2 linked regions of the Prosthecobacter debontii genome follow. The protein of the gene in region 1 interacts with the protein of each later gene in a pairwise test. Links are inferred from orthologs where the notes say so. Each region holds a gene or a part of one and is shown in the gene's direction. Other genes may lie near its edges. The genes, in order: purT and B5D61_RS16595.

Region 1 (16,840 bases):
ACGCTCAGTCTCTTTGCCGATGCCTTCCGCCAGCTTCGAGATGAGGTGACACGGCCTCCTTACACCCGCCTCTCCGTCAGTGTGGAGCCGGTGATCCGGCTGACGACCCCGCGCTTTTATCACCCCAATTCCAGCGGTGAGACTTACTTCAGTGATCACATCGAGGGCTACCTCGCCTTGCCTCAGGAGCATAGCCTGAGCAAGGCACGGCATGGGCTGGTGAGCTGCCTCTTCGCGCTGCGGCGTTATCTAGCGGAGAAGCGCTCGCTGCCGAAGGAACTGCGCGAGCTGGTGCCGCAGTATCTCTCGGCGGTGCCTCTCGATCCCTTTTCGGGGGAGGCACTGCTGTATGATCGGGATCGCGGTCTGGTTTATTCTGTGGGGGTGAACCTGATCGAGGAAGGCGGGAGGCCCACCAACCCACCGCTGAATGATGATCGTGAGCCTACCGTCAGCCTGGGGGTTGCCGTAGCAGCTCCGGTGAAGAAGTGAAGGCGGGATCAGACAAGGCGACTGCGGTTTTCGCCTGAAAGCCGCCCGGCGGAAGGTGGCGTTATAGGGGTATGATGAAGCCTGACTTCCTCCATGTGTCACGCAGGCACTTTTTCACCCAGAGCGGTCTGACTCTGGGCTCCGCCGCACTGGGCTCGCTGCTGGCCCGTGATCTGCCCGCGCAGTCTCCCATGGAGAAGCTGGCGGCTGCGGCCCCCCACTTTGCCCCGAAGGCCAAGCAGGTGATCTACCTGCACATGATCGGGGCACCTTCACAGCTGGACTTGTTCGACTACAAGCCGGTGCTGCAGAAGCATGACGGGCAAAAGTGCCCAGAGGAACTGCTGAAGGGAAAGCGCTTTGCCTTCATCGGCGGAGAGATGACGCTCGCGGGCTCCACCTATCAGTTTAAAAAGCATGGTCAGAGCGGGCAGGAGATGTCTGAGCTACTGCCTCATCTGGCCACCGTAGCTGATGAGATTTGTGTGCTGAAGGGCATGCATACGAATGAGATCAACCATGCTCCTGCACAGATGTTTCTGCATACTGGCTTCGGCCAGGGTGGACGCCCCAGCTTAGGCTCCTGGGTGACGTATGGTCTGGGCAGTGGGAATCGCGATATGCCCGCCTATGTGGTCTTGCTCTCGGGGCCGCCCGGAGGTGCTGGCACAGCGCTGTGGAGCACCGGCTTCCTGCCCAGCGTGTATCAGGGTGTGCAGTTCCGCAGCAGTGGCGAGCCAGTGTTGTTTTTAAACAATCCCAAGGGACACTCGGCACAGGATCGCCGGCAGGTGCTGGATGCGGTGCGGGCGCTGAATGAGCGCCAGCTCGGTCTGGTGGGTGATCCCGAGATCGCCACCCGCATCAGTCAGTATGAGATGGCGTATCGCATGCAGGCCAGCGTGCCTGAACTGATGGACATCTCTCAGGAAAACGCTGCCACGCTGGACATGTATGGCGCGAAGCCCGGGCAACAATCCTTTGCCAACAATTGTTTGTTAGCCCGCAGACTGGTGGAGCGCGGTGTGCGCATGGTCCAGCTCTATGATTCTGACTGGGATCATCATGGCGGGCTGGATAAACGCTTGCCTGCTAAGGCCAAGGATGTGGATCAGGCCATGGCCGCGCTGGTGCGTGATCTCAAGCAGCGTGGCCTGCTGGATGAAACCTTGGTGGTCTGGGGCAGTGAATTTGGCCGCACGCCACTCCGTCAGGGCGCGGATGGGGAGGGGAAACAAACCGCCGCAGGACGAGACCACCACAAAGACGCCTACACCATGTGGCTCGCCGGAGGAGGCGTGAAGGCAGGCGTCACTTACGGCCGCACCGATGAGATGGGCTTCAATGTGGTGGAGAATGGCGTGCATGTGCATGATCTCAATGCCACGCTGCTGCATCTGATGGGGCTGGATCATGAGCGACTTACCTTCCGCTATCAGGGGCGGGATTTTCGGCTCACCGATGTGCATGGAGAGGTCGTGCGACCCATCCTCGCCTGAGGCTCCAATGTAAGATTTTTGTTTGTTGTTGGATTTTCATGTCTTCGGCTTTATCGGGGAGGCTAAGTTCACCTTGATGAGCGCTTGCCCTGAGATCATTCCTTACCAAGACGGCGTCGTTGCGCGTGAAGCCTTGGCGGAATTTCTGCATCAAGGCTGGCCTGATGTGCCAGTGAAACTCTGGCGGCAGCGCTTCACCCACTGGTGGGATGAGAATCCTGTCCGCAGCCCCCAGTCTCACCTGGGTTACGTGGCGCTGAAGGAGGGGGAAGTCATCGGCTTTGCAGGGGGCATCCCGGCCCTCTTTGCGTGGCAGGGGCAGCCTGTGCAGGGCGGCTATGCCACCAGCTTCCGGGTGCATGAGGATTACCCCCGGATCGCCGCAGAGATGTTTCTCGCTCAGCGGGAACTGATGAAAGAATACCTCATCGTTCACTCCACTCCGCTGCCCCGTATCCGTGAGGCATTGCTCAAACTGGGTGCCCGTGCGGAAACTCAGATCACCTGCCATTATCTCGCCCTGGGAAAACTGGCCTGCTTCAATGGCTTGCAGAGCTGGCCCTCACTGGACCCCAGCCTCCGTGTCATCAAGGACTTGACCGAGGTGCATCAACTCGCTCGGCCTTATCGCGATGCGGAACGACTGGAGAAGTGGGTCTCCTTGGACTCTTTAAAGTGGTATCAAGCCTCTCCCGTGAGAAAGCACCACTTCGTTGGGGTGGTGGATGCTCAAGGCACCCTGAGTTCCTTTGTATTCATCACCCCACGTCGTCGCAAAGGGCTGCCTGCCTGGGACGTGGTGGAGACCTTCACCACGCGTGAGGAGAGCCATGAGCTGCTGGCCCTGATCGGGGCGGTCACCCAAGATCCGGGCTTACTCCCCTACGACCATGGGCGTTTGCTCACCATTGCAGACTTCGAGCAAGAGCCTGCGTTCTTTGGCATGCCCGCCCTGCTCCGCAGGCAGGAAGAGGTCTGCCACTATTTCCTGCTGCCACCCGCTTTCCAGCACGTGCGTAAGCACACCGTGCTCGCTGAGGGCGACATCGGCATGTGATTCCATGGGCATCTGATCCGTCAAGGACGGGCATTAACTTGATGCCCAGATGAAATCTTCCCTTGCATGAGGCCGATCCTTCTCGAAATATCCAGGACTCCAGATGCATGGATAGCTCAGTGGTAGAGCGGCTCGTTTACACCGAGTTGGTCGGGGGTTCGAATCCCTCTCCGTGCACCATTTTTAGGCGCTCTGGCTTATAAAGCCCCACGCGAGCGCAGATCAGCCTTGTTCTACAAAAGCGGGGTTCCGTGGTGAGCTCGCCCGATCCTATGAGATGGGTTTAACGCGAGAAGGCACGAAATCCCGGCGAGACACCTGAAATCAAAACAAGCCCGTGGGTGCTGATCGAGACCCGATTTGTGTGAAGCTGTCGATGCCTTGTTTCAGTTTGCCTAACCGGATGTGTTTCGATGGAGATGGGCTCGATCTGAAAAGTTGCAAAGTTGCCCAGCTATACACGGCAACTTTGCAACTTTGTCAGGAGATGCCTCAAGCTTGTCTGAAAGCCAGCTCGGGATTTCGGCATGTCAATGTTTCCAAGTTTCCATGTCTAGGGATGGAAACATTTCTTCACGGTCATGGAGGACCTGATTGACCTTCGTGGAGTGGATAACCCACCGTCTCAACGCCCCTCGATAGACGTGTGAAAAAGTTGCCAAGTTGCCGTAGCTAAGCACGGCAACTTGGCAACTTTTCGATCTCCCTTCAGCGGTCGTCGATCAGAAGGATTGAATGAGGTTGTCTGGCTCTCCAAGTGCCAGCACCTTACATTCAATGATAGCTAACAAATGATGTGATTGTGGGTATCTCTTCATATCATTCATACCCTCTTTAGCGTTTAATAGTGACATAATGACACATATATTCGCTAAGGCCTACGCAGGGTTGTTCGAATACGTCCACGAGCTCTCACCAGACAGTGATGAGGACTCAAAGTTGCCGAGTTGCCGTGCTTAGCTATGGCAACTCGGCAACTTTGCGATGGGGTGTTAACGGAGCGTAAAAATTCGATCAGAAGCCAGCCCTGAAATGTTTCCAAGTTTCCATGTCTAGGGGTGGAAACATGGAAACATTTTCCCTGGTATGCGTCATTTTGCCTAACAGGTTGTATTTCAACGGTGAACGGTAAAAGCCCGAAAAGTTGCCGTGTATAGGGTGGCAACTTTGCAACTTTTTGAAACCTCCCTTATCCTCGCCAAGCAAACGCCCAAGCCTCACGAGTGGAAGCTTGGGCGATTAAAGGAGCCTCGAATAGTGAGGCGGACGATGTTACGCGGCTGCAGGCAGGGCCTCAATCTCATCCATGGCGCTTTCAAAGACGGAGAGGATGTCTCGGCTCGGCGTGGTCTGATGGGAGAGGATGCTGCGCACTTTATCGTGAGAGAGGAGCACACCGCGCTGATGGCCTTCGTTGGCTCGGTCAGAAAACACCAGGAAGGCAGGATCTTCAGACTTACCTGGGAAACGCATGCCCCAGGCAGGACGAGTTTCCATCACTTCACTGAAGTCAGCCTCATCCCAGTTACCGCCGTTGAGGCCTTCGCCCAGCCAGACGGTGAGGATGTTGTCCGCCACAGCTTTGAGATGGCGGCTTGTGCGCTCGAGGAAAATGCACACCGGCTCAGCTTCTTCCAGGATCTCTTGGAAAGCGGGCTGACGAATCTGCGGGGAGATTACGGAGATCACAGCGCCAATGTGAGCCACAGCGAGGGTGATCAATTGCAAATCCGGGCTGTGACGCAGAACGGTGACGACTTTGTCGCCACGATTTACACCGTTCTGCTGAAGCCAAGTCGCGATGCGCAGGACGTTCATCCAGGCTTGCTCGTAGGTGAGTTCCATGCCGTCCACCGTGAGGGTGGTTTCCGGCGTGCGCTCGGCGGCATCCGCCAGGAAAGCGCTAAGGTGGAAGGGGCCTTTGGGCCGTGCATCCATCCAGGGGGAGACACTAAGACCGGTCTGAGGTTCTGGAAGATTTAGCATCATATGGATTTTATAATGAATGTGAATCTTAGCAACAGGAATTCCCGCATTTGGGGGTGTTTACAGAGGCGCTACTCTGTTTTTAGAAAGCAGTTACCAAGTTTATAATTTTTTTGAACTGAGCTTCATCATCGGATGCAGCTTAGTCCGGGCCAATGTGACTGGCGGATTCAACGATATTTTAAGATCGCCGTCAAATAGTCCTTCGCGAAAGATGACAATGGATCAGTAAAAAACTTAATTGCTGGTCGAGATTCGAGGATTTTTCCTTCTGCGAGGAAGACCACCCAGTCAGCCACCTGTTTGGCAAAGCTGACTTCGTGCGTGGCCAGAACGATCTGTTGGCCATCCTGGGCCAGTTCGCGGATGACATCCAGCACCTCCCCTGTCATCACCGGGTCCAGAGCGGAGGTGGGCTCATCCAGCAGGAGGAGGCGAGGTCGGGAAGCCAGCGCGCGCGCGATTGCGGCCCGCTGCTGCTGCCCGCCGGAGAGTTCGGCTGGGCGCTTGTGCGCATGGTCGGCGAGGCCCAGACGCGTCAGCAACTCGTGGGCGCGGTCTTGGGCGGCAGCCGTTGTGAATCCGTGCACGACGGTGAGCGGTAGGGCCACATTTTGCTGTGCGGTCAGATGTGGAAAGAGATTGTAGCCCTGGAAGACGAAGCCGTTTTGCCGTAGGGTGCCGAGAGCGCCAGCCGGGTCGTGAGGTAAGGCTTGGTCATTGACCCGCACGTCCCCGGAGTCAGGGATGAGCAGGCCGCCGAGCACACGCAGGAGGGTGGATTTTCCCCCGCCGCTGGGACCGAGCAACACCACGACACGGGCATCATCACCGGTCTTGAAACTAGCGCCATCCAGCGCGGCGAAGCTGCCATAGCGTTTCACCACGTTCAGAGTTTCAAGTTTCATAGGCGAACCTCCTTTCCAAGCGCCCGGCATACCAGGAAAGGGGCAGTGTAACGATGAGATAGGCGGCAGCCAAGGGCAGGTAACCTTCGAGCGCGGTGTAGCTGCTGCTGTTCAAAATGCGGACCTTTTGCACCAGTTCCTCAATGGCGATGACGGAGAGCAGCGAAGAGTCCTTGATGAGGGAGACGAGCTGCCCTGTGGTCCCCGGTAGAGCGCGCCGCACGGCCTGGGGGATGATAACATAGCGGTAGGTCTGCACCGTGTTGAAACCCACGGCCCGGGCCGCCTCACGCTGGGTAGCGCCGATGCTCTCTACGGCTCCGCGAAAGATCTCGGAAAGATAAGCCCCTTCAAACAGCCCCAGCAGCAGGGTGCCCACCAGCAGCTTGTCATTCACCTGGAGCGCCGTGGCGATGATGTAGTAGCCGATGAGGAGTTGCACCAGGAGGGGAGAGCCTCTGAGTAACTCGACCACGCCAGTGGCGAAGAGGCGAAGTGGCAAAATAGGACTGCGCCGACTCAACATCAGGGCGAATCCTACGAGCACGCTTAAAACCATGGCTACCACTGAAATAGCCATAGTGGTCAGCCAGCCCCATGCGAATTGATAGCGATAGGTCCAGACACTTTCCCAATTCCACCGGTAATGCACCGTGCTGAAGGTGAAATATAAAGCTAGCGCAGCCGCCGTTAGCAGGACCAAGGTCCAAAATAGGCTACGGGCAGTGAGGGAAAGCATGGGAATCAAAAGAAAGCCGGAGGTTTATAGCATGAAGCATTAAGACTGCCAGCCTCGGTGTCGGCTTGGTGCTAAGGAGCAGTGGTTTCTGCGCCCGCTTCCTCTTGAGTGGCGGCCAAAGCCGGATCACTCAGGGCCTCGATCCCCTTGCCAGGCTGGTTTTGACGCGCCTGGAGGAAGTGCCTCAAGCCTGTGCTGATGCCCTGGATGAGCTGCTTCTGATAGTCCGCTTGCTTCAGTTTCGCCGCTTCATCGGGATGGGTAAGGAAGCCGCACTCCACCAGCACGGCTGGCACCTGGGTGCGGGTGACCACCGCATAGTTCCGCTCCTTGATGCCCCGGTCCACCGCCTGGGTGAGCGTGCAGAGCTGCTGCTGGATGGAGGCCGCCAACCAGCGTCCGCGCAGATCCTTCACCGCGCTGGAGGTCAGCTTCCACCGGGCTTGGAGGGCGCGCTGAGCCGCCAGTGTCTTATGCTCCGTGAAATAGGTCTCGATGCCGCTGACGTCGGGATTGGCACTGGTATTGAGGTGAAGGCTGATGAAGGCGTCGGCTTGGAGATCGTTGGCGATGGCGGCCCGCCCCTCCAGGGGGAGAAAGACATCACTCTCACGGGTCATTTTCACACGCATCCCATGGGCGAGCAGTTGGCCGCGTAGGTCCAGGGCCAGCTTCAGGGCCAGTTCCTTCTCCAGCGCCCCTCCGGCAACAGCACCGCCATCATGCCCCCCATGCCCCGCATCCACCACGATGAGCGGAGCGTCCATCTGCCAGGGGTTGAGTTGAATCCCTGGGACGGCCTCCAGGCGATCGGAAAGCCAGCCCAATGTCAGAAAAACCGCCCCGAGGGCCAGGTAAGACAGCGTCCCGCGCAGATATTCCCCGAAGAGGGTATCCTTTACTGTGGCAGGGCTGGACCGACGTTTTTTCAAAAAATTGTTCGTTATTTTAAAATATCTCTTGGCCTTAACTATTATAATCACTAAAATGCGCGCATGAAAGCGCTGCCTGCTGTTTTTTTCCCGAAGCACCCGCGTTGGCTCTTAGCGGCTCTTGCCATCTGGACCGCTCCGCAGGTGCAGGCGCAGAATTACCCTCCAGCAGGTGCTGGCGTGGGTGCCCCTGGGGCCGTCCAGCAGCCTTACTATCGCCAGGCTGGCTCCGCCTATGTTCCCCCGGGAACGACACGGCAGGCCACCCTGAACTCGACACCTCAATACCAGCCCGGGTTTGGCACGCCGCCGAACTACAAGCCGCCGACGGTGAAACCCACCTCGACCCCGAGCAAGCCGAAGTCCCCCACCAGCAACACCTCTTCCACGACCAGCACGCGTTCAAAACCCGTGAGCCTGGAGACGAAGGTGGCGCGTCTGGAGAAAAATGACGCCCGCCAGGATCAGCGGCTAAACCATCTGGAATTTGGCAAAGGCGGCCAAGGCCAGGGCAGCAGTCACGCCGACGGCGGTGTTTACACCGTGCGCCCGGGGGATACGCTGTGGCGCATCGCCGAGCGGCACAATACCAGCATCAATGAGCTGAAGGCGGCCAATCGTATCTCGGGAGAAACCATCACAGTGGGGCAGTCCCTGATCATCCCTGGCTACAGTGGCATCTCGCTGCTGCAGGAGTCGCCCTCCGGCGGAGCCCACATCGTGCGTCCAGGAGATACCTTTTCCCAGATCGCTCAGACCCATGGGCTGACCATGGACACGCTGGCTCGGGCTAATCCCTCCGTTTATCCCGACCGCCTGCTGGTGGGAGAGCGTATCGTCATCCCCGGTCAAAAGGTGGGCACCACCCCCGCCGTGCTGCCCAATGAGCGCCAGAGCATGAGCGCACGCCTGCACATTGTGAAACCTGGGGAAAGCCTGGGGGCCATCGCCAAAGGCTACGGTGTCTCCACCGCCAGCATGGCCGCCGCCAATAAGCTGAAAGACGCCAATCTGATCGCTCCAGGTCAGAAGCTCCTCGTGCCGGGAGGCTCTGCGTCTCCCGCCCCACGCAGTCCTGCTCCAGTGTATCCACCAGCGGATTCAGATACGGTGCCTCTGCCTGGAGCGGGGCTCTATGCCACCTCTCCAGCCCCCGCTCCCACCCCGGCGCCCCAGCTTGCCACGGTGGCTCCGGCACCGGAATCTGCGCCAGCGCCGAAGCCAGTCTCCGCTCCCGTCAGCAGCAATCGCCGCGGCATCGTGGCCTACCGCCTGGAGCGTGGGGATGACATCCATACCGTCTCCAACCTCTTTAACACCACCCCAGAGAGAATCCGTGAGCTGAACAAAATGGCTCCAGATGCCAAACTGAAGGAGGGGGATGAAGTCGTGGTTCCCTCCCTCGGAGCTGTGTCGCTGAATTGACGGGAGGCTCTCTTCGGTCAAGGGTGGCGCATGTCCCTCATCGGCACCCCACTTTCTTCCACTGCAACTAAAGTTATGCTCCTCGGCTCAGGTGAACTGGGCAAGGAGGTCGTCATCGAACTCCAGCGCCTCGGCTGTGAGGTGATCGCTGTGGATCGTTATGCCAATGCGCCTGCCATGCAGGTGGCGCACCGCAGCCACGTGATCTCCATGCTGGATGGTGAGGCCCTACGACGTCTCGTGGAGGTGGAAAAACCGAACTTCATCGTGCCGGAGATCGAGGCCATTGCCACGGATACGCTGGTGGAGCTGGAGGAGGAAGGCTTCACCGTGGTGCCCACGGCCCGGGCTGCCAAGCTGACTATGAACCGCGAAGGCATCCGCCGTCTCGCGGCTGAAGAACTGGGGCTGAAAACCTCCCCGTATGTGTTTGCCCAAACCGAAGAGGAATTCCGCGCTGCCATCGCCCAAATCGGCATGCCCTGTGTGGTGAAGCCCATCATGTCCTCTTCCGGCAAAGGCCAGAGCGTGGTGAAAACCGAGGCGGACATTGCCCACTCCTGGCAGTATGCGCAGGAAGGCGGGCGCGCCGGGAAAGGCAAGGTGATCGTGGAAGGCTTTGTCGAGTTCGATTACGAGATCACCATGCTGACCGTGCGCCACGCCAGTGGCACGTCTTTCTGCGCCCCGGTGGGACATACTCAAATCAAAGGCGACTATCGCGAGTCCTGGCAGCCACATCCGATGAGCGACAAAGCCCTGGCCGCCGCCGAGCACATGGCCGGTGCCATCACGGAGGCGCTGGGAGGCCGGGGGCTCTTCGGCGTGGAGCTTTTCATCAAGGGCGATGATGTGATCTTTAGTGAAGTGTCTCCGCGCCCGCATGATACCGGTCTCGTGACCCTGATTTCTCAAGATCTGTCCGAGTTTGCCCTGCACGTGCGGGCCATCCTGGGCTTGCCGATTCCGAACATTCGCCAGCATGGGCCGAGTGCCTCCTGCGCCGTCCTCGTGGAAGGAGACTCTTCCCAGGTGCAGTTTGGCCAGCTTGATCAAGTGCTCGCCGAGCCCGATACGCAGCTCCGTCTGTTCGGGAAACCCACCGTCAGCGGTCAGCGCCGCATGGCCGTGACGCTGGCCCGGGCAGACAGTGTGGAAGCTGCCCGTGGCAAGGCCCATCGCGCGGCTCAAGCGATGGAGATCAAGCTGTAAGCCGGGAGAACTTCCTTCCGGGTAAACGAAAAAGCCTCCGAGATCCTGGATCTTGGAGGCTTTTTAGTTGGAATGGTTTTTGTTAGGCGGTCACCACCTTGCTGTCGGCGATGTCATCGTGCAGGGTGTTATGACCACTGCGGAAGATGCACAGGGCATCGACGATGACGGCGATGCCGCCGATGATGGGGATAACGGATGCCACCCACACAGGCAAAAGCCGATGCGTGAGGATACGGGTGCGGTCGATAGGCGCGCCACTTTTACGGACAATGCGGATCTTCATCACCTTTTTGCCAATGGTCTGGCCTTGGAGCAGGAAGTTCCAATTGATGCCGAGGATGATGGCCATGGTGAGCAGGCTCCACAGAAAGGGCTCCAGCATACTGACGGTGCCCGCAGAGACGCGGGTATAGTAGCCGGCGATGAGCTGACAGACCGCCGTGATGCCGCCTGCAATCAGGCCATCGACGATTTGAGCGACCAGGCGGATCCACGGCGATGCCAGCGGCTGCGTGGTGGGATCTGAAGGTGGAATGATATCGGCCTGAGGGGGCAGGTAGGGATTAACTTCGCTCATAGGAATCAGTGGTATTGATGTTATGGATTGACGCGACGGACCCGATGGGGTGCTGGATAAGGCAGCAGCCATCCGGCCAAGGCTAAGAAAACCGGACCGCTTTGACAAGCCAAGAGATGATAAGCTCTTTAAGTTCCAAGGTTGCTGTGAAGCGAGGTCATGCGTAACCTAAGCAGGAATGATTCATCCTTTTGGTTACCGATTTTGCCTGTTTGTCACCGCTCTATGGGCCATTGCCTCAGTGGGCAGGGCAGAGTCTGTGACCGGCTTGCTGCTGCCTCTCCAAGAAGTGAAGGTGGGCACGCCGGTGGAAGGCCTCGTCAAAGAAGTCATGGTGGATGAAGGGGATACTGTGACGGTGGGACAACCTCTGGTGCGGCTGGTGGATGATCTCGAAAAGATGGATGTGGAGCGTGCGGAAAAGATCTTGGAGAAGGCCAAATTTGACCACGAAGCCGCGCAGAAGCTGCTGAAGCAGGACATTGGCACGAAGGAAGAGGCCCTGCGCAAAAGTATCGAATACGACTTGGCCAAGATTCAGCGGGATGCCTCTGTGGTAAGGCTCCAGCAAAAGACCCTGCAATCCCCAATCCAAGGTGTCGTGGTGCATCGGGGTAAGGAGCCCGGGGAGTCGGTACAATTGCACGAAGTGCTGCTCCAGATCGTGCATATTCAGAAGGTGGAGGCTCAGTTTTATCTGGAGCCTGAGCAGATCGGCAGCTTGAAAACTGGGGTGCAACAGAAGCTGCATGTGCCTTCCATCACGGGCTCTCCCGAGGTGATCGGTCGAATCGTTTTTCTCGATCCTCGGCTGGATGCGGAGAGCGGCTTGTATCGGGTCAAGTTAGAACTGGATAATCCGGACCTGAAGTTAAAACCCGGCATGCGTGTTGAGGCGGACTTCGCCAAGCCCTAGCTGCTCACATGATGGAGATCCTGGATACCCCGGTGAAGGCTGAGCAAGAGCAGACGCGTCTGCTTGAAGCGCAGGTGCCCTCGGCCTTCCGGAGTGACCTCCAGATCAGCCATCAGGTCTTCGAGGGGCGCGCCTTTGTGATCATTAAGGACCCGCTTTCCTTGAAATACTTTCGGTTACCGGTAGAGGACTACAGCCTTGCCGCACTGTTTGATGGAAGGCGCTCGGTGGTGGAGATCAGGTGTGCTTTTTTAGAGGCTTATCCGCATGTGGCTTTGGCGCAGAGTGATCAGTCGCTCAATGAGCGGATCATCCAGTTTGCTCATGAGTTGCTCGTGGCCGGGTTTCTGGAGGCCACTGCGGTCGGTGCCCACAAGCAACTGCAACTGGAACGTTCCCGCCAGAGGCCCCAAACCCCGTGGGGGATGTTCATGAGTGCGCTGTTTCTCAAGATTCCGCTCTGGGATCCTGATCGGTTGCTGACGCGTCTGGAGAGGCCGCTGCGGGCGATTTGGACTTGGCGCGGGTTCGTCATCAGCCTAGTCATTTTCGTCGCTGGGCTTTCGGTTTTCGTGCTCAATTTCCCGCGCATTGCCCCCTCGCTGAATGATTTCCTGACCCTGCCCAATCTCGCGCTGGTGTGGGTGCTCACCATTGTGGTGAAGGTCATTCATGAATTCGGTCATGGACTGACGTGCAAGCATTACGGGGGGGAGGTGCATGAGATGGGGGCGATGGTCATTGTGTTCAGCCCGTTTCTGTATGCGGATGTCACGGACAGTTATCTTTTTCCACGTCGTCGGCATCGTGTCTTGGTGGCAGCCGCCGGGATCTACGTCGAGTTGGTGATCGCTGCCATCGCCACGCTTTTGTGGGCGGTCTCTCAGCTCGGGCCCGGGCAGCAGTTGCTGTTCAATCTGATGCTGATCACCAGTGTCTGGACGGTGCTCTTCAATGCCAATCCGCTGATGAAGTTCGACGGTTACTACATGCTGACGGACATTCTGGGCGTGCCCAATCTGCGCTCGAAGGCCCAACTCTGCGTGAGTGATCTGTGTCGCCGTTGGATCTTCGGTGGCGAAGCTAAGCCACAGGTCGAGCGGCTGTTGCCGCGGCAAAATCGCGGCTGGTTTGTCTTGTATAGTTTCGCCGCCCAGCTCTATCTGCTGCAGATCACGCTAGGGATTGCGATGATCTTCCACCATCTGTTGAAGCCCTATGGCCTGAGCTGGTTGGGAGATGCCATTGGGATCGGCGCATTGATCTCCATGTTGATCGTCCCTGTGGTTTCCTTTTTCAAACAGCAGCTCGCACAGCAGCGCCATCAGCCTTCACGTTGGCGGCGGCCTCTGACAGTGCTTGCGGGGGGCGTTGTTGTGCTGACCGTGATCTTATTCAGCCCCTGGCAGATCAAGGTGGAGCGCCCGGCCGTCATGCAGTCGGTGGAGCAGGATTGGGTGCGTGCAGAGGTGCCTGGGAAGATCGAAGAGATTCGTGTGCGGACGGGGCAAACGGTGCAGGCGGGTGAAACTCTTGCCGTGCTATCCAGCCCCCGTCTCAGCAGCGCGGTAACTGTGGGCAAGCTGGAAGTGGAGCGGCGCCGGAAGTATTTGGATCTCACCTTAGGGGCGAATGCTCCGGCCTATTATCAGCAAGCCAAGACCTCCCTGGCTGAGGCAGAGATTGCGCTGGTAGAAGCTCAGCGTCAGGATGAAAAACGCATCCTGAAGGCACCCCGTGCCGGAGTGGTGTTAACACCGGATCTTGATCGCTTGAGTTCGGCGGCCATGCGCCCTGGAGATGCCCTGTGTGAGATTGCGGACCTGACTCAACTACGCGTGTTCATCCCGCTCAATGAACGTCAGGCGCGTGACATCCATGCTGGCCAAAAGGTGGAACTACGGATGCGTGCCCGGCCTCAGGAGACCTACCTTGGCGAGGTGGTGGCAGACCTGAAAACCCCACCCACCACTGAGCTGCCGCCGAACCTCGTCGCCACGCTCGGAGGGGACATCGCGGCGCAGCCCGATGCTCAGGGGCACCTGAAACCGCTGGAGGTGATTTACGGGGTGACCGTGCTTCTCCACAATCCGGATGGGCACCTCCGACCGGGAATGACGGGGAGTGCCCGTGTGTATGGTGATGAACTGCCCGTCTGGCAGGTGCTCTGGCAGAGGATCTTGGACTTTGTGAGCCTGGATTACCGGCTTTAACCGCTCTCTCAGAGCTGCTGAAGGATCGTCATCTGATGTCGATCATCTTCGGTTAAAGATTGGTTAGGCAACTCCGCGTAGGCGCGCAAGGCCATGGCCGGCTGATGATCCTGGAGATGGGCTTGAATCAAGCGACGGCGGGCCGATACATCATCTGGGAATCGCCGGAGAAACTCCTGCCAAAGCACCGATGCGGAGCCCTGAGACTGAGCGGCTGCTGCTGCCAGAGTGGCGGCATAGTGAAGTTGGCGGTGATAAGGAGCCTGCCGCAGACGCAGAGCCAGCATGCGTTTGGCCACAGGGTGCGTTTGCGCGAGTTGAAGCACCGTGCTCTGAGTCTCCGCGCAGTCCAGGGCTGCGTTCAGTGCTTCGTCGAGTTGCTCGATCTGAGCTGGAGTTTTAGCCAGGGCGCAGAGCCTGGGCAAAGCACGTGGATCACGGGCTGCCACCAGCCGGAGAAAGGCCGCGAAGCTCACGGCATTGGGCTGCTCATCGTCACAGATGGAGGCGTAGCAGGAAAGCCAACGCAGGTAATTCGGCGAGATGTCAGACTGCTGCTGAAGCGCCTGAATGGAGAGCGAGTGCTCGGAAAAAGATTGCAGATGACGCTCCAGGTAGGGCAGAAAGCGCGAGCCCTGACGGGCTTGCTGAGCCGCCAACCAAGCGCGATCCAGAGCGTGTTCGGAGTAGGGCGCAGTACCAGCGAATTCCGCCAATTGCTGTGAGAGTGCTTCTTCAACATCTCCTGCCTCCATCATGAGCGAAAACGCTTGGTCCTTGGCTTCTTCGATCAGACTATCCTGCTCAGTGTCCGCATGGCGTTGAATCCAGAGACGCAGAGCTTTTTGAGCCGGACCGGTATGACGAGCTGTGCGTGCCGCCATGGTCAACTGGCGAAGGGTTTCCCAAGTGGCCCCTGGCAGTTCACAGGCACGCCCTAGAATGGTCACGGCATCGACGAGATCGCCTTGCCGCTGGGCGCGGCGTGCGAGGTCCTCCAGGATTGCCTGCCTCTGGTTGTCCGCCACCCGATCCCCGGCGGCGGCGATCATCAGATGCACCTCGATGAGGTCGATCTGGGGTGTTTGGGCTAACCAGGTGTGCAGAAGCGCGGCATTCCATTCGGGACCGAGGTCGGCAATCGGAGCTTTCTGAACGGTCAATTGACGGATTTGACGGTCAGGGGAAAAACTCAGCCAGGCAGCCAAGATTTGCACCTGTTCCTCAGGCATGCGCGCTAAGGCCAGGAGCGCCGGTAAGGCGGTGTCTTGAGGCGCAGCAGCCAGCCAACCGGCGATGCCTTCTTGCGCTGTAGGCTGTGAATCCCCTATCTCCGCTGCATGGGCGGATTTAGGCATGAAGCGCCACGTCCAGATACCGATCAAGACGGCATAAAGAACGAGGAGGAGAAAGGCACGGCTTCGGGTCAGTTTCATCGCATCGCCGCTTGTGGGGAGTTGAGCACCTGCACACGCACGGCGCTTTGCGCTGGGACCGTGACTTCGATCTGCCCCCGCGAATCTGCGGTGAGGAATTGCGGGTGATCGGTGGTGAAGACTTGGCAGACCGACCCGGGGGCAATCCCTGCAAAACTGAGCTCGACCGGACGCAGGTCCGCCACCTGAATCAGGGCGCGCTGCTGGCCCGCTTCATCATACCGGAGCTTGCCACTGGCGGACGTGAGTCGGAGATGAGTGGGCGTGCCCTGCGGGGTTAGCACCAACTCGGTGCGGCGACGGCCTAACGTATGAATGTAAAGATCCGGGCCACGCACGCTGTAACCGGCCAGACCGACGCTGCGGTCCAGATCTGGAATGCCGGCACTCACAGGTAGGCGAAGGGTGCGTGCCTGCCCGGCATTGACCAGAATCCAGTGCCCAGGGCCTTGCTCAAACAGGCGTGTGCGGGCGGCATCGCGAACGATCTTGGCGTGCTCGGCCAGTGTGATGGCATGCAGAGGCTGGGAGGCACACCAGTCGAGAATGTTTTCAGCTTCCCACAGCCTTTCCTCTGTTGCTGCATCACGAAAGCTGAAGATGGCATTCACCGGTTGCATCCAGCGGCTGGCGTTTTGTGCCTCTTCGTGGGCGATAAATTCGGCTGCCCTCAGGGCGCCTTGATGAGGTAAAGGTGTGAGCGTGAGGAGACTCTGATGCTGACCCCAGGTTTGCGCCATCTTAGCTGGCGATGTGCCAGGCAGGGTAGTGGTGGCGGTGATCCATGCATTTTCCACCCCCATGCGATGGCTAAACGCCACGGCTTCATCCGTAGGCCGCGCTCCTTGAGGCCACAGCATCAGGTCCACATGGCGTCCTGCAGGCAGCAGGCGGCGATGAACGTAGGCCATGGTGCCTGCGACCTCGCGCTCCATCTCCGGGCAGGTTTCCCAGCTCGAGGGGCGGCTCAGGCTGCCGGCTGCGGCATGCACCTGAGGCAGTGAGAAGATCGCCCGTGCGGCAGCTTCATAGCGCAGCGTATCCCGTGGGTCCAGACCTGGATTGGTGCCTCGCAGATCTCCTTCACACACGGCCACGGTGAACGGAAGCGAGTAGCGTGAGAGCAGTCGCTCGGTCAATGCCTCTGCAGCAAGCGGCAGTCCTTGAAGCGTTGTGGATTGGGTAAAGCCCTCACTATCCACGACCGGAATGAGCAAACGGCGACCATTTTGGCTGGCTACATCCATGACGGGAACGCGGGAATAGCGGCCTAACCAATGTTCGAGAAATGGCAGCGGGGCGATTTGTGGCCCGGCTTCTTTCGCCATGGCATCCAGCCACACTCCACCCCATGACGTGATAAAAACTTGATCGAAAAGAATGCCATCGGCTTCGATGGCGCTGAGGACCGAGGCTCCCGCTGGGGCACGCAGATCACGAAAACC
Region 2 (9,502 bases), on another replicon or contig:
CATTTTCTGGGAGAACAAGCGTTACGTCACTCGCCTGCAGACGGGGCAATTCGGTGAGGTGTTGCTCTTGGAAGTCGGGGCGACTTGTGTGGGGTCCGTCGTTCACACGTCTCCCGCAGATGCGCCGGTCTTGAAGGGGGACGAAAAAGGCTATTTTCGCTTCGGCGGGTCTTGTTTCATCACGATCTTTGAACCGGGCCGCATCCAGTTTTCGGACGATCTTTTACAGCAGAGTGCCCAGGGGCGTGAAGTCTATGCTCGGATGGGGGATGTGGCGGGATTTGCCATCGAACCTAGGGATTCCAGCTTGCCAAGCGGCCCGGCTTCGTGAAAAAGGGGCGTATGGAGTCCCACGAAGTCATTCGCCAGGCGCTGGATAAGGCCCACGTCAAAGAAATCGCAGCCCAGATGGGAGTCTCTCTCTCATTGGTCTATAAGTGGGGACAGCGCGATGAAGAGGAGGGCAGTGGTGCCTCCAATCCGCTGGATCGCGTGAAGCAGCTGTATGAGCTTACCGGCAACGATCATCTCATCCAATGGCTCTGCCAGCAGGCTGGCGGCGTCTTTGTACGGAACCCTCCCACAGGGAAAGCGCCGGGCCGGGAGGTGATGCCAGCCACGCAGGAGATCGTGCAGCAATTCGCTGGACTGCTGGCGGCGATCAGCCACGCGGCGGCGGATAACACCATCAGCCCGGACGAGTCCGAGAAGATTCGTCATGAGTGGGATGAGTTGAAGCGCCTGACGGAGCGTTTTGTGAAGTGGTGTGAGGCGGGTGACTTCAAGCACCTGGCCGAGGACCTTCGCCGTAACCACCACTGATGGGTTCAGAACCCCGTCCTATTTTTCTTTTTTGTTCGCTAAATGTCTGATCTCAAAACCTACCTCACCGACCGTTGTGCCTATGTGGATGGCGTGCTTGACCGTTTGATCCCGTCTGCCGAGACCGCTCCGGCGACGATACACAAGGCGATGCGCCACAGTGTTTTCGCGGGTGGCAAACGGCTGCGCCCGATTCTTTGCCTCGCTGCGGCGGAGGCGAGTGGCGGTAGTAAGGAGGCGGCTTCCTTTGCGGCGGCTGCGGTGGAGTGCCTGCACACTTACTCGCTGATCCATGATGATCTCCCCAGCATGGACAATGACGACTTCCGTCGTGGCGTGCCTACCTGTCACAAGGTGTTTGGCGATGGAGTCGCTGTTCTAGCGGGGGATGCCCTCCAGGCGCTGGCCTTTGAACTGGTGGTGAAGACTCAAGTGACCGTTCGCTACAGTGCTGCGGCCCTGGTGCGTGAGCTGGCCAAGACGGCGGGCAGTCTGCACCTCGTCGGTGGGCAGGTGGCCGACCTGGAAGGCGAGGGGAAAAAGCTGCCCTTGGAGGCTCTGCGTTTCATCCACGAGAACAAAACCGCTGCCCTGCTGACCACGAGCCTGAAGCTCGGGGGCATGAGTGCGGATTGCCAGCCGGAAGAACTGAAGGCGCTGGAAGACTTTGGCATGGCCACCGGGCTGGCCTTTCAGATCATCGACGACATCCTGGACGTCACCCAGACCAGTGAAAAGCTGGGCAAGAGTGCCGGGAAGGATCTGACCTCGGAGAAGTCCACGTATCCGGCCCTCATCGGCCTGGACGCCTCCCGAGATGAAGCCCATCGACTCACCCAAGCGGCCCATCAGGCCCTGGAAGTCTTTGGCAATCGCGGTGGCCGCCTCCGTGAGCTGGCAGATTATCTGCTCGCTCGGGATTATTGAGAACACGCTCAACTAAAAGGCTGCTAGTCTCATAAGGGGCCTTCAGTCTCAGGCTGCATGATGCAGAGTGTCCGTGGAGCGATGCAGGGTGTGCGGACAGCGGTCCCACCGTAGGCTGGGTTTGTCCGGCTGGGGAGAGACTTTTCTTCTGACGCCCTCGTTGCCGGATAACCCGGCTCATGAGCGAGGTGGCAGCCCTTGGATGTGGCGGTCAAGAAAGGCATGCCTTTCTCTGCCTTTGTTTTGTAGATCGAAGGCCTTGAGGTCTCGTTACGTCGCTCGGATAGACGGGTTATCCGGCAACTTGATCCAGCGAGTTAAGGAGGTCCAATGCCGGACAAACCCGTCCAACGACTGAAGCTGACCGTGTGAAGGCGCGTTATCGCGTCAGGTCGGGGTTTACCCGAGCAGGGCGTGGGCTTCGCGCAGGGCTTGCTCGGTGGTGGCCCAGTCCATGCAGGCGTCGGTGATGGATTGGCCGCGGGTCAGCTCGTTGAGAGGGCGGGGGAACTTCTGGTTTCCTCCCACGAGATTGCTCTCCAGCATGGCACCGATGATGGAGTCCTCGCCTGCGGCTCGCTGGCGGACGATCTCACGGAAGACTTGGGGCATCTTGGTGTGATCCTTGGCACAGTTGCCGTGGCTGGCATCGATCATGATGGAAGGCTTGAGCTTCGCGGCCTCCAGGGCGGCACGGGTTTCAGCCACGTCGTCGGCTCCATAGTTGGGACCGTCCTCACCGCCGCGCAGGATGATGTGGCAGTCGGGATTCCCGCTGGTGGTCACGGCGGAGGCGATGCCGTCTTCACTGACGCCGAGAAAAGTTTGGGGTTGGATGGCGGCCTTGATGGCATTCACCGCCGGGGAGATGTGGCCGAAGGTACCGTTTTTGAACCCCAGCGGCATGGAAAGGCCGGAGGCCATCTGGCGGTGCGTCTGGGATTCGGTGGTGCGAGCCCCCACGGCGCTCCAGCAGATGAGATCGGCGATGTATTGGGGGGTGATGGGGTCCAGGAGCTCGGTGGCGGTGGCCATGCCGAGTTCGAGGACATCGCGCAGGATGCGGCGGGCGAGGCGGAGGCCATCCGGGATGTTGCAGGTGCCGTCCAGATCGGGGTCCATGATCAGCCCCTTCCAGCCCACGGTGGTGCGGGGTTTTTCAAAATAGACGCGCATGACGATACAGAGGCGGTCTTTGAGCTCTTCAGCCAGTTTGGCCAGTTTGGTGGCGTATTCGAGGCCGGCTTCGGGATCGTGGATCGAGCAGGGGCCGACGATGACCAGGAAGCGTTTGTCATCTCCAAACAAGATGTTCCGAATCTCCTGCCGAGCGTGGCTCACGAAAGCGGCCTGGCTTTCGGAAGGCGGAATCTCGGCCACCAGGGCGCGAGGCGCGGGCAGGGGGATGTTGGAAGCGATGTGGACGTTGGCCGTGGAATTCATGACAGAGACGAGACGGGAAGGTAGGGATACGTTTGGTTAGGCCTTTTGACCGCCAAAGAAATGGGACAGGGCTTCGATCATGCCCTCACTGGCGTAACGCGTGGCGACAAAACCGCCATGGTTCTGCACATGCTGCTTCACAGCGGGCAGGCCATTGCCGGGGGTGGCGATCATACGGGCATGAAGGGGATTGAGCATGGAGAGATCGTTCAGGTTATCCCCTGCCGCGAAGCAATGATTGGCAGTCAGCCCGAGCAGGCGGGCCAGTTCACTCAGAGCGGTGCCTTTGCTGTAGCCGCTGTGGGAGAAGCGCAGGTAGATGCCATTGCGATGGTAACCGATGTCAGGGAACTGCGTGGCATGGGTATCAATGTAGGCGCAGATAGCATCCAATTCTTCTTCACTGCTGCCCACGATGCCTAACTCTCCATATTCACCGGCGAGGAATTGGGCTTGAGTCTGGCTCTCCACCATGTGGCGGATGGCGTCCAGAGAGGCGCGGTGCTCTTTCACGAAACGCTCATGGGCTTTCCGCGCCTGTTTATTCCAGGGGCCGAAGTCCGTCCATTTGCTGAACAGGCCGGGCTTATGGATATCGCACTCCATGGCGATGATGTAGTCCGGCTCCATGAAGATGCCGTATTGGGCCAAGCCTTGAAGCGTTTGAGGTAAACTGCGACCGGTATTGATGACCCAAGCGGCCCCCTGGGTCCGTAATTGCTGGATCATCTGCCCCAGCATGGGATGAAAAATGGGGGTGCTCTCAGGATGAACCAGCGTGCCATCGAAGTCGAAGGAGAGGATGAACGTGGGCTTACGGGCGGACATTGGGGGAGTGAAAGGTGTCCACCCTGGCGGAGAGAGAGTCAAGTCAAGGCAGGCTGGGCAGTGCTTCGGGGTGAGTTTGCCAAATTTGGAACCATGTCGCTCCGAGCAACACCCACAGCACCGCCTGGTATCCGCCAGTCAGCATGGGGCCGGCCCCCCGGCGCCGGGCGCGGCGGAGCACGCTTTCGTAGCCCCACAGTAAGCTGAGGGCGAGAGGCCCGGTGAGTGCATGCAGGTAGCGTATCTCCACCAGGGCTGAATCCCAGGCGGCGATGATGAGGTAGGCGGCTGTGGCCGCGACCACGAAGATCACTGCCGTGGCGGTCTCGGGATGCAGACGCTCCCCGGCATGACAGGCCCGGGGCGTGCTGCACCAGCAGGCGAGCACCGTCACGATGAGGAGGACTAGTAGCACGGCGAGGGCCTCTCCGCCGTGACCTTGCCACTGGGTCATGACGCGTCCTAGCCCACTGAGCAGGCGGCCCTGCACCTGTTCCGAGGCGTGACTCTGGAAATACAGTCGGGCTGTAGGGCGTTCCAGGGCAGGGACCTTTTTCAGGCTTGAACGGTCTGGATGAGCCTCAATCCAGGCTTCTCCCTCGGCGGGGGTATCCAGCCAGCGGATGTGATCCACATATTGAAAAGCCGCATCTCCGAACTTCTGGTGGGCCTCGGTGAGGCGGGGGCCGCTGACAGCACAAAAAGCCGCCACGAGTAAGATCAAGCCAAACAGGTGATTGTCCCGTAGCCACAGGGTGGTGCCTTCTCCCAGCCGCCAATGCGCAGACAACCATCCCCAAAAGGCCCGCAGACTCGTCACCAGGATGAAGGTGACCAAGAGGGGCAGAATACGGTCCTGCGAAAGGTAAGCGAGGCCTCCAAAGACCCCCACCGCCCCATAGACCCATAGAGAATTCCGCTGCAGGCCATAGACGCAGCCCAGCCACGTCAGCAGAAAGAACAGTTGGAAGAGCGTGGCTCCCGTGAAGTGCGACAAGGTCTCGGCCCAGCCGTGGAATCCGGTGAGGGTCACGACCAGAAGCGTGGCAGGCAGGGCAAAAAAGCGCATGCAGGCCAGTCCCAGAAGGATAAGGCAAGAGGCGGTCAAACCGGTGCGAAACCAGGTGATGTAAGCCAGCGATTCTTTTGGGTGATCTGGATCCAGCATCCAGGCGGCTAGCCAGGGACTGAGCGGTTGAATGAGACCGTCCGTGCGGTGCGGTGCGAGCTTTTTCAGCGGTGCCGAAACGCTCTCTCGGAAGTCGGGGCGTAGATCTTCCGCAGTGGCCTCAGCCAGAGAAAGATGGCGGGTTTCCAAAGGGCTGAGCTGACGTTCGGAGATGCTCAGGATGTCTTTCTCCGCCAGTTGAACGTAGCCCGTGCCGAGAGCCCCCAGGATCAGACCAAAGACGAGCCAACGCAGCCAGGTGTAGGGACTGGAGGTGGAGGCGGGGGCCATAGAAGGGGAATACCTTTCTTATGGCACGCTAAGAGGATGGGATGCAAAAGGAAAATGGGGCTCTGTTTTAGCCCAAGCCTTTTCTTTATTGCGAAGGCTACTTTTGATAGGGCTTTGCCTTCGGCACCTCGTCCAGAGGCATACCAAACCGGATGGTCTCTTCCATGATCGTGCTCCGCTTGGATTCGATGGTGTTCGGGCTATCGAGCGGGGCCGTGGAATTGATGATCTTGGGCTGGATAAAGATCAGGAGTTCATCCCGGGTGGTGGTCTTTTCCGTTGTTCCGAAGAGGTGCTTCAAGACGGGCACCCGGCGCAGGAAAATAGCTCCACGCTCGCTGTTGCCCGTGCGTTCGGTGATCAGCCCGCCCAAGACAATGGTGGAACCGTCTCGGACCGTCACTGTGGTGAGCAACTCTTGGGTGCCGATGGTGGGGACCGTATTCCCCGAGATGTTTTGCTCTCCCACGATGTTATCGTTCACCTGAGCGATGCGCAGGGTGACCTCGTTGTCGTTGTTGATGAGGGGGACCACCTCGAGTTTCAACACGACGTCCCGATAATCAATGCTAGCACTGGTGGCGGCGATGTTGTTGATGCCGGCATTGGAGAGAATATTCACTGGCACCGCGATGCGTTGGCCGCTGGAGATGACCGCTTTACCGTTGTTCGTGGTGAACATGCTCGGGCTGGAGAGGACTTTGAAGTTCTTGTTACCTTCCAGAAGATTGACATACCGGCTGAGGGATCCCAGTTGACCGTAAAAGCTCATGGAACTGGTGCCGAAGTTTTCCATGTTGAAGGGAATGTCTAGGGCCCCTGTTAGCGCAGTCGAGCTACTGGGTTGGCTGACGTCTTTTTGCCGAATGGTGAAGTCATCCAGCATATTCAGGAAGTCGAAGCCGTAGTTGAACTCGCCGCCCAAGTTGAGCTGGCCAATGATGGTGCTGATGTAGACCTGCTGCGGGCGCACATCCATTTCACGGATGAGTTGATCAATCACCGCGATGTGCTCGGGGGAGCCGCTGACCACGAGGCTATTCGATTGAGGATCGGCGATGAGGAGGGTCTTACCGACGATCAGAGATTCGGGAGCGGAGATCACATCCGGATCATCCAGCAGGCTGCGCTCTGCACGGCTCGTCTGTTGGCTGCCTGTATTGAAACCATAGCCGCCTAAGTAAGGTTGATTCAGGCTGGAAGAGTCGTTTTGAGCCGCATCCGTGGATGGGGTATTGGAGCTTGCACTTGGCCGACGGGCACTGCTGCCACGGCGGCCTCCTCCTGACATGGCATCTCCTGCTTCATTCTGAATGTCCGTGTCTTTCGCCAAGGCGTTATAGGCCACCGGGAGAAAGTCACCGACATCCAGATAGGCCAGCTTGCGCTTCAGGAAGGTCACGTCATCCGCCTGCTGATCCAGTTTCTCCACCAGACCTCGAATGTAGGTGATGTCCACAGGGCGGGCGATGACCAGCAAGCTGTTCGTGCGGCGGTGGGGGATGACTTTGACCTTGGCTACGCTGGGATTGGTGTTGGCCGTATTCGCAGCCCCCATGGGATTGATGACCGGAGTACGTGCTCCATTGGCAGCGACGACTTGGGGTGCTGTCGTGGCGGGAGCAGGGATAGTTTCGGTCTTCTCTTCCTCCGCGTAGATTTCATTGATGATCTCCGCGACGCTTTCGGCATCGCTTCGCTCGAGCTTGATCATCTCATTGGCGATCTCCGCCGGAGGTACATCGATCACCTGGGCGATCTCATAAATGCTACGAATGGTGGTGCTGTTTTCCGTGATGATCAGCGCGGCTGCGTTTTTCATCGGCATGATGGCCCCGTAGCTGTGCAATTTGATCACTTGCTGAAAGGCCTTGGAGGCTTCTTCCGGCGAGATATGCACCAGGGGCATGACGAAGTGGCAGAGCTCTTCGGTTGCAGGCAAGTCTTTGATGGAGTTATAGACCTTGAGCCCTTCAGGTGTGGGGCTCTTACCACCGCTGTGATGGATGAGTTTCACCGTGGTATCATCCACCGGGACAATAGCATAGCCATTGAGCAGTAGAGTGGCCTCGATGAAGGCGACCGCCTCCTTCCGGGTCAGAGGCTCAGGGGAAATGATGCGGAGCGGCTCGCCCTGGAGGGCGGAGTCCAAGATGATTTTCTTCCCTGTGATCTGCGTATAAAAGGGAATGATCGCTTGGACGGGTGAGTTGGGAAAATTGACCTTAATGGTGGCGCTGTCATTGAGGGCAGACGGGCTCTGAGCGTGCACGCTGGCGAGTATCAGAGCGGCCACAGCCACGGCGATCAACCATCGCTTAACGATGGCGCGAGGCGAGGTAGAGGCTGAAAACGCGCGCATGGATTGATTGAAATCACATCTATTATATTTTCCATAGAGATAAAGGCAATGGAATTGTTTGTTTTTGTTAAAATTCAAACAAAGAGGTAATTTCAATCGAATCCACGACGCGCGCGGATTCTGAGCCAATTTCTATTGGCCAAGCCATTCCGCCAAGGCGGTAGCTCCCGCGGAGAACATGGCAATGATTTCGCGAGCGAGCGGCGTGGCTTCCTTCCACAGGAGCCAAATGAGAGTCACCCAGACGAGGCCATTGAGCACGAGCATCCCCGTCACGAGACGCTCGGTCCATTGAGGCCACTGACAAAGGTATCCACGATCATCCTTTTTCGGCGTGTAGATCCGATCCTGATAAATCGAGATTGCGGCTTTCCAAAGCATCGGCGGAGCGATGAGGAACCCCCAGATGAGGCGCCATATCACGATTCCAGAGCGGCGATTTGCCGGCACCTTGCCGTAGTCCCGGTAGCGGGCTGTGCGGCGGCGTGTCGTGATGTCCTTGGCTTGATCCGCCGTATTTGTTTCCAGTTCGCTCAATGAGCGTAGAGGCGTCCACTCTGTGGAGCCATCCCTCCGAACGAGATCATTGTCTCGTACGGAACCATATGCTACGTAGCTGTAGAGATCGTCGAGCGTGCACGGTCCGACGGTCTTTTGGCCTTTTGAGATGTAATAGAGCGCTTCCATCCTATGCCGGGAGTTAAGGATTGCGTGGGAAGTACGTTCGCTAGCAAATCCCGGGCCTGTCAAGCAGCTCTCGATAAATTTTCGTAAAACCTAACTTTTAATGTGTGCCCAACAGTGCACATGCGGGTCTCCCCGGAAATACCAAATCATGTTAGGCCCTTCCAGCTGCCAGACGTCCCAGATCCCGTCATTGCCGACATCTTGGTTTTTGTAAAAAGCCATGTGCAGATGATCAAAACCTGCGGCTTCGATGTATTTCATGGCCTCTTGAGAATCCTCCGGCCGAAAAGGCGCGAGCAGGTCCCCAATGACCTGTCGCACTAGGCCTTGTTGATCAGCGCTCAACTCGGTCATCGGGATGCCGTCCAGTCCAGTGGTGCGGCCGGTCAGACGTACCGTTTTGTTTCCAGTCTCTTCGCGGCCCTCGCCGAGCAGGGCCATCTGTCGTTGTTTCCCATCCAAGGCCTGGAAGACCTCATTGGCTCGTTTTGCCTGAAACCAGTAGGCATTGCCAGCGTGATCTGGCTTTTCATAAAAACCGTTGGCCGCATGCCCATAGAAAATGGGGCCTCCGAAAGCCGTGCCGGCCTCACTATCTCCGTCGCAACGTCGTGTGCAGTGACGTCCGGTGAGCACAAACTCAAACTGGCCGCTGCCCGGCTGGCCGAACAAGGCCATGGAGGAACTGGCAAAACCGCCATCGCTCTTATTGTCCTGGTCGAACTGTCGCCAGACCTCTTTTTTATAAGCCTCGCTGTGGAGACTATCGAAGATCTGGCGCACCAGATCCTGTTGATCACCACTCAAGACATCGCGGAGTTTTTGCGGTGTGATGTGCCAGTTATTATCGACTTTGAGGCGCCGCGGATCCTCCCATCCAAAGCATAGCAGCTTCTTTTGGTCTTCTTTCAGGCTGCCATAAAGCTGCTGAACGAGGGTTTCCCCTCTGGGGGCTTGAGTGGCGGAGGCTGGCG

Evidence for each region.
Region 2: the proteins of purT (region 1) and B5D61_RS16595 interact in binary tests that used the Escherichia coli proteins (3 or more experiments, as listed by UniProt). The link is inferred for Prosthecobacter debontii from one-to-one orthologs.

Annotation. Positions count from the first base shown.
Region 1 is NZ_FUYE01000019.1:9,276-26,115, reverse strand. Bases 8,320-11,159 are described here. They hold purT (formate-dependent phosphoribosylglycinamide formyltransferase), read left to right. Parts: upstream 8,320-9,068; coding sequence 9,069-10,250; downstream 10,251-11,159. Other genes in these bases: B5D61_RS21255 (efflux RND transporter periplasmic adaptor subunit), read left to right, coding at 11,009-11,159; B5D61_RS21260 (RDD family protein), read right to left, coding at 10,333-10,830; B5D61_RS21270 (muramidase family protein), read left to right, coding at 8,320-9,038. In the rest of the region: B5D61_RS21310 (hypothetical protein), read left to right, coding at 1-492; B5D61_RS21305 (DUF1501 domain-containing protein), read left to right, coding at 567-1,991; B5D61_RS21300 (hypothetical protein), read left to right, coding at 2,068-3,048; B5D61_RS21290 (class I adenylate-forming enzyme family protein), read right to left, coding at 4,321-5,037; B5D61_RS21285 (amino acid ABC transporter ATP-binding protein), read right to left, coding at 5,205-5,942; B5D61_RS21280 (amino acid ABC transporter permease), read right to left, coding at 5,932-6,681; B5D61_RS21275 (N-acetylmuramoyl-L-alanine amidase family protein), read right to left, coding at 6,753-7,613; more of B5D61_RS21270, read left to right, coding at 7,677-8,319; more of B5D61_RS21255, read left to right, coding at 11,160-11,746; B5D61_RS21250 (efflux RND transporter periplasmic adaptor subunit), read left to right, coding at 11,755-13,959; B5D61_RS21245 (hypothetical protein), read right to left, coding at 13,968-15,395; B5D61_RS21240 (polysaccharide deacetylase family protein), read right to left, coding at 15,392-16,840. UniProt on the Escherichia coli protein: Involved in the de novo purine biosynthesis. Catalyzes the transfer of formate to 5-phospho-ribosyl-glycinamide (GAR), producing 5-phospho-ribosyl-N-formylglycinamide (FGAR). Formate is provided by PurU via hydrolysis of 10-formyl-tetrahydrofolate.
Region 2 is NZ_FUYE01000011.1:175,643-185,144, forward strand. The notes cover bases 1-2,806. They hold B5D61_RS16595 (polyprenyl synthetase family protein), read left to right. Parts: upstream 1-864; coding sequence 865-1,749; downstream 1,750-2,806. Other genes in these bases: B5D61_RS16585 (phosphatidylserine decarboxylase), read left to right, coding at 1-331; B5D61_RS16590 (helix-turn-helix domain-containing protein), read left to right, coding at 343-822; B5D61_RS16600 (3-deoxy-7-phosphoheptulonate synthase), read right to left, coding at 2,149-2,806. In the rest of the region: more of B5D61_RS16600, read right to left, coding at 2,807-3,192; B5D61_RS16605 (HAD family hydrolase), read right to left, coding at 3,229-4,020; B5D61_RS16610 (hypothetical protein), read right to left, coding at 4,064-5,479; B5D61_RS16615 (secretin N-terminal domain-containing protein), read right to left, coding at 5,577-7,841; B5D61_RS16620 (DUF4339 domain-containing protein), read right to left, coding at 7,974-8,528; B5D61_RS16625 (DUF3500 domain-containing protein), read right to left, coding at 8,619-9,502.